2 regions of the Pseudomonas sp. ASL8 genome follow, and region 2 is predicted to be linked to the other one. Evidence: riboswitches for the same ligand, from Rfam matches in the RefSeq annotation. Region 2 holds a riboswitch; the other holds the start of a gene.
The links. A riboswitch is a leader RNA that binds a small molecule or an ion and turns the genes downstream of it on or off. The one in region 2 is predicted to bind cobalamin.
Positions count from the first base shown of each region.

Region 1: it holds a riboswitch for cobalamin, as region 2 does, so the genes downstream of both, cobO (cob(I)yrinic acid a,c-diamide adenosyltransferase) here and AC1MEA_RS20050 (CbtB domain-containing protein) in region 2, are expected to answer to the same signal.

Region 1 covers NZ_CM155278.1:2,954,739-2,958,137, reverse strand. Annotated here, with positions in the region: gene AC1MEA_RS13575 (cobyrinic acid a,c-diamide synthase CobB) at 1-1,166, opposite strand, end outside; gene cobO (cob(I)yrinic acid a,c-diamide adenosyltransferase) at 1,177-1,788, opposite strand; cobalamin riboswitch at 1,894-2,116, opposite strand; gene AC1MEA_RS13565 (PQQ-dependent sugar dehydrogenase) at 2,337-3,399, shown strand, end outside.
Region 2 covers NZ_CM155278.1:4,376,319-4,379,717, reverse strand. Annotated here, with positions in the region: gene cobN (cobaltochelatase subunit CobN) at 1-50, opposite strand, end outside; gene cobW (cobalamin biosynthesis protein CobW) at 54-1,118, opposite strand; cobalamin riboswitch at 1,217-1,431, opposite strand; cobalamin riboswitch at 1,507-1,727, shown strand; gene AC1MEA_RS20050 (CbtB domain-containing protein) at 1,823-2,008, shown strand; gene AC1MEA_RS20045 (CbtA family protein) at 2,020-2,733, shown strand; gene AC1MEA_RS20040 (cobalamin biosynthesis protein) at 2,730-3,155, shown strand; gene cobM (precorrin-4 C(11)-methyltransferase) at 3,209-3,399, shown strand, end outside.

The DNA.
Region 1 (3,399 bases), 1.4 Mb from region 2:
GCGATGGGCTGCAACTCGGTACTGGTCAGCGAGTGGTGATAGGTGTGCCCACGCAGCAAGCCTTCCGGCAGTTCGACCGCTTGCAAAGCCAGCGCGGCCAAACGTTTCTGCATCACGGCTTCGCCCGTCAGCAGCCCTACCAGCTCCGCACGCTGACCGTCGACATCGGTCAAGGCATCAAGCAGGTAAAGCATGCCGCCGCACTCAGCCAGCAGGGGTTTACCCGCGGCATGATGAGCGCGAATGGCGGCCAGCATCGGCAGGTTTTGACCCAGCGCGACGTGGTGCAATTCGGGGTAACCGCCAGGCAGATAAAGGCTGTCGGCATCGGGAATCAAGGTGTCGTGGATCGGCGAGAAGAACGACAACTCGGCGCCCATGGCTCGCAGCAGGTCAAGGCTGGCGCCGTAGGTAAAGGCAAACGCCTCGTCCCGGGCGATGGCAATGCGCACCCCCTCAAGCAAGGGTTCAGTGTTGACGATGTCGGGCGCGTCGAATTCGACTGCGGGCGGCAAGGACACCTCGCACGTGCTGCCCAGAGCGGTGGCGGCTGCGTCGAGGCGTGCATCCAGATCATTCAGTTCGCTGGCCTGCACCAGGCCCAAATGACGGCTGGGCAATTCGATCCCGGTTTCTCGCGACAACGCGCCGTACCAGCGCAAGCCCTCCGTCAGGCTGCCTTCGAGCAGTTGCGCGTGGCGCACGGTGCCGACGCGATTGGCCAAGACCCCGGCAAACGGCAGGTCCGGCTGATAGCGCGCCAGGCCCAGGGCCAGCGCGCCAAAGGTCTGGGCCATGGCGGTGCCGTCGATCACGCCCAGCACCGGTACGCCGAAATGGCGCGCCAGGTCTGCGCTGGACGGCGTACCGTCGAACAAGCCCATGACCCCTTCAATCAGAATCAAGTCGGCTTCGCCCGCCGCTTCCCACAACAGACGGCGGCTTTCATCCGCGCCGACCATCCACAGATCCAGCTGATAGACCGGCGCACCACTGGCGCGCTCGAGAATCATCGGGTCGAGAAAATCCGGGCCGCATTTGAACACCCGAACCTTGCGCCCTTGATTACGGTGCAGTCGGGCCAACGCGGCAGTCACGGTGGTCTTGCCCTGGCCTGAAGCCGGCGCGGCGATCAATACCGCCGGGCAGTGACGCGGCGCTCTCATGAAGGACTGCTCATAGCTCGATGCCTTTCTGCGCACGGATACCGGCCTGGAAGGCATGCTTGACCACAGCGATCTCGGAAACCGTATCGGCCAGATCAATCAGCTCGGGTTTCGCGCCACGCCCCGTCACCAGCACATGCTGCATCGGCGGACGGCTTTGCAGGTCACTGAGAACCTGCTCCAGATCCAGGTAGCCGTGCTTGAGGGCGATGTTCAGTTCATCGAGCACGATCAGGCCGATGCCTGGGTCGCGCAGCATTTCCCGGGACACTTCCCAGGCAGCTTCGGCGGCGGCGATATCGCGCTGGCGGTCCTGGGTTTCCCAGGTGAAGCCCTCGCCCATGACGTGATAACGCACCTGCTCGGGGAAACGACGGAAGAACAGCTCTTCACCGGTGCTGTTGCGACCTTTGATGAACTGCACGACGCCACATTGCATCCCGTGGCCCATGGCGCGGGCGAGCATGCCGAACGCGGAGCTGCTTTTGCCTTTGCCGTTCCCCGTCAGGACCAGCAACAACCCGCATTCATTCGGCGAACTGGCGATACGCTCGTCCATCACGGCTTTTTTACGCAGCATGCGCGCCAGGTGGCGTTCGTCACGTTCGGGGGATTCGTTCATCTCAGCTCTCCGTTTGAGCAGGGCACGCGAAAGCAAACGGAAGGCACAGGAATTGACTGCCAGCACGGTCAAAAAAGACCCTGCGCAGAGCATCGCCCGCCGTGATGCTGTTGGATGGATCAGGCCGGTCTCCGGACTCATGAGCGGGCTTTGCCCTCACTGCGCGCCTTCCCACATCCTTTACGATGCAGTGACTGAATGCGCAGCTTTGACTCATTTACCGTTGCGGGGGCAGCGCCGGAATCGGTCGCTGGACGCGCCCTCACCGGCTTCCCTGTTTCACTCAGCCCATCAGCGATGGCTGAGCACCTGAAACACGTCGCGAAGGGTAGAGGGTTGGGGGTAGAGCGTCAATCGAAGCGCCCTTTCCTTTCGTTTAATAAAGCTGTTTGCCCCGTGCGAGGCATATTGATTGATATTAAACGACAGCCCTCTCGCGCCACCTACTAAGCTTGCTAACTATCAACTCACCTGCAAAAGGTTGAACCTCGACAGCCCACCCTCCTCTACTGCTTTACGCGCACCTTTCGTTTTTCATGGAGATCCTCATGTTCACACTCAGACCTCAGTTGGCAGTACTGCTTGTACTGATGGCCGGCCTTGCTGCTTGCGGCGAGACCGCCCGCCTGCAAATAGCGGAAGGCACCGGCCCGCAACCGAAGCTGCCGGAACCGAACAAAACCCTGATGCCGACCGTGAACATCGCCCCTGCCGTGGGCTGGGCAAAGGGTGCGAAGCCTGTCGCTGCACCGGGCACCCAGGTGGCGGCGTTTGCCGAAGACCTGGATCACCCGCGCTGGCTGTACGTGCTGCCTAACGGCGATGTACTGGTCGCCGAAACCAACTCACCCGCCAAGCCCGATGACAGCAAGGGCATTCGGGGCTGGGTCATGAACAAGGTCATGGGCCGTGCGGGTGCGGGCGTAGCGTCCGCCAACCGAATCACCCTGCTGCGCGACAAAGATCATGACGGCGTTGCTGAAACCCGCACCGTGTTCCTGCAAAACCTCAATTCACCCTTTGGCATGGCCTTGGTCGGCAACGATTTCTATGTCGCTGACACCGATCAACTGCTGCGCTTCCATTATGAAAACGGGCAAACCTCGATTACCGGCGAGCCAAGCAAGGTGACAGACCTGCCCGCAGGGACACTCAATCACCACTGGACCAAGAACGTCATTGCCAGCAAAGACGGTAAAAAGCTGTACGTGACCGTGGGTTCCAACAGCAATGCCGGTGAGAACGGCCTGGACAAGGAGGTAGATCGAGCCGCGATCTGGGAAGTCGATGCCGCGACAGGCGCGCACCGGATCTTTGCCTCCGGCCTGCGCAACCCCAATGGCATGGACTGGGAACCGCAGACGGGCAAGCTGTGGACCGCCGTCAATGAGCGCGACGAAATCGGCAGCGATCTGGTGCCCGATTACATTACGTCAGTGAAGGATGGCGCGTTTTATGGTTGGCCGTTCAGCTACTACGGCCAGCATGTGGATGTGCGTGTCTCACCCCAGAACCCGGCGTTGGTGGCCAAGGCCATTGCACCGGATTACGCCGTCGGACCCCACACGGCGTCTCTGGGCCTGACCTTCAGTGACGGGAAATCGCTGCCGG
Region 2 (3,399 bases):
ATGCTGTCGTCAGGTACAAAGCCGCCAGGCTGGGTTCTCAGTAAATGCATGGGTCAGCCGGCAACCGCTGCGTGCAGTTGGGCTTCGAGAACGCTGGCGTCGAGTTCCTGACCAATCAATACCAGATGGGTCGCGCGTTCTTCCTCGGCACGCCAGGCACGGTCGAAATGCTTGTCAAACCGCGTCCCGACGCCTTGAATCAGCAAGCGCATCGGCTTGCCCGGAATCGCCGCGAAACCTTTGACCCGCAAAATACCGTGCTGCACCACCAGTTGCGTCAAGGCGTCCAGCAACAGGCTTTCGTCGGCCTGTGGCAATTTGATCGAGATAGAATCGAAAGCATCATGGTCATGGTCGTCATGGTCATCGCCTTCGTGATGGTCATGGTGGGTGCGGCGACTATCGATATGCACCTCCGACTCAGCGCCCAGCCCCAGCAACACGCTGATGGGCAGACGACCGCTGCTGGCTTCGATCACTTTGACCGCAGGTGGCAGTTCTTCGGAGACTTCAGTGCGGACGGTCGCCAGGCCTGCCGCATCGAGCATGTCGGCTTTATTGAGGATAACCAGATCCGCGCTCGCGAGTTGATCGGCGAACAATTCGTGCAGTGGCGACTCATGGTCAAGGTTCGGGTCGAGTTTGCGCTGTGCGTCGACTTGATCCGGGAATGCAGCGAACGTGCCTGCCAACACTGCAGGGCTGTCGACCACGGTAATCACCGCATCGACCGTGCAGGCGTTACGAATTTCTGGCCACTGAAACGCTTGGACCAAGGGTTTTGGCAGCGCCAGGCCAGAGGTTTCAATCAGGATGTGATCCAGGTCGCCGCGACGGGCAACCAATTCGCGCATGACCGGGAAGAACTCTTCCTGAACCGTGCAGCACAGGCAACCGTTGGCCAACTCATACACACGACCGTTGGCTTCTTCTTCGGTGCAGCCAATGGTGCATTGCTTGAGGATGTCGCCATCGATGCCCAGTTCGCCGAATTCGTTGACGATCACCGCGATGCGCCGACCTTCGGCGTTGTCGAGAATGTGCCGCAGCAACGTGGTTTTACCCGACCCGAGGAAACCGGTAACGATAGTGACGGGAAGTTTGGCCAGTGATTTCATCGGATGCCCTTTGGCAAAGCGGCGGGCAAACAGGACGATAACCACGTAGCACATGCACGCAGATCAATTCGCCACCGGATCACCCCGCCCGGTTGTAGTGAGAATCTTGTTTCGAGGCAGGTCTCCTGGCTGACGGTGGCGTGTTGGCGGCCTATAAAAAAGCGTCCAGTACGCGTTCATTGCGCCTTCCCGCACGCGTGCAGTGGCAGTGCAATGAACATGACCGTTTACAGTTGCGGGGGCAGCCGCGGCTTGAACCGCGTTCCCTTTTAGCTCCGTGCAATACCGGAGCACCTCGAACGAGCAAGGCTACGCAGTGGCTGCGGGCAGGTCAATCACCGGCTAAGCCGCAGATGCTCTGGATTGACTCCTGTGCGTGCTCATGTTTTCCTACGGCCTTGTTTCGGGTGCCCTTCACAGGGTGAAACGGGAAACCGGTGCGCTTCATGCCAATAGGCATAAGCAAGTCCGGCGCTGCCCCCGCAACGGTAAGCGAGTGAAGAGTCAGATCCACTGTGCCAGCAGTCCGGCATGGGAAGGTGATTCTTGATGGTCAGGCTACACAGACCCCTCGCAAGCCCGGAGACCGGCCCGACAAATGACCTAACAAACCCGCGGTGGGCGGGCGCTGTTGAACCTCTACTGACGCCTGTCAGTGGGGTTTCCATGCGCTTGCCTACTTGCAGACACTTGAGGGAAGCGCCATGTCGATCAGCACTATCAGCCACTCAGCTACAACCACCTCCACTCAGACCCGACGCCTGACGGCTGCCGTCAGCGCCCTCCTGCTGGGTGCATTCCTGGTCTACTTCGCCGGTTTCTCGCATATCAATGCCGTCCACAACGCGGCGCACGATACCCGCCACAGCTCTGCCTTCCCTTGCCATTGAGACCTGCCGCCATGTTCAAGCGTATCGCTCAAACAGCCGGGTTCACGGGTCTGTTCGCCGCACTGTTGTTGACGCTGCTGCAAAGCTTCTGGGTTGCGCCGCTGATTCTGCAAGCGGAGACCTATGAAAAGGCGCCGACAGAACACGTCCATGAGCATGCTGAAGGCGCTGGGCACGTTCACGACGCCGAGGCATGGGAACCTCAAGACGGCTGGCAGCGTGTCGTGTCCACCACCGGGGGCAATCTGGTGGTCGCAGTCGGTTTTGCATTGATGCTCGCGGGGCTTTACACCCTGCGTGCGCCGGGCCGTACGTCTCAGGGGATACTGTGGGGGCTGGCCGGTTTTGCCGTGTTCGTTCTCGCTCCGACCCTGGGCCTGCCACCTGAGCTGCCGGGGACTGCGGCGGCTGATCTGGTTCAGCGACAAATCTGGTGGGCGAGCACGGCAGCTTCTACCGCCGTCGCCTTGGCGCTGATCGTGTTCAGCAAGCATTGGTTGCTGAAGATGCTGGGGATAGCGATCCTGCTGGTGCCACACGTGATTGGCGCACCACAACCGGACGTGCATGAGAGCCTCGCCCCTGAAGCGCTGGAAGCTCAGTTCAAGATCGCCTCGCTGTTGACCAATGCGCTGTTCTGGATCGCCTTGGGCCTGATCAGCGCATGGCTGTTCCGCCGCAATAATCATGAATTGAACGCCCAGCACGTCAATCACCGCGCATGACCCGACAGCACTCGGTGCCGACCCTGGTGGTCGGCCTCGGCTGCCAGCGCGGTTGCCCTGCAAGCCTGCTACTCGAATTGATTGAACAGGCTTTGCAGAATCATGGGCTGAAAGTTGAAGCCATCACTGCCCTCGCCTCCATTGACCTGAAACGTTCTGAGCCGGGTTTGTTGGCGCTGGCAGAGCATCTGGGTCTGCCACTGGTGTTTTTCAGTGCAGCAGAGTTGAGCGGTTTCGACGCGCAGCTCAGTCATCGTTCTGCCATCGCGTTCGCCCATACAGGTTGCTACGGCGTAGCCGAAAGCAGTGCGTTGGCGCTGTTACAGCGCCTTGGTGGGCGTCATGGCGAATTACTGATCACCCGGCAGAAAAACCAGCACGCGACATTTGCCTTGGCCGGCGACGTACCCGATCGTCGATAATCTGCCTGTTTTCACACCCACTCAAAAGCCTAAGGCTGGATTCTGGAGCACCCATGACCGTTTTTTTTATCGGCGCAGGCCCCGGCGACCCGGAACTGATCACGGTCAAAGGCCAGCGTCTGATCCGCAGTTGCCCGGTGATCATCTACGCCGGCTCACTGGTGCCGACCGCTGTCCTTGAAGGGCATCAGGCGGTACAGGTGATCAATAGTGCCGAGTTGCACCTGGAACAGATCATTGCCGC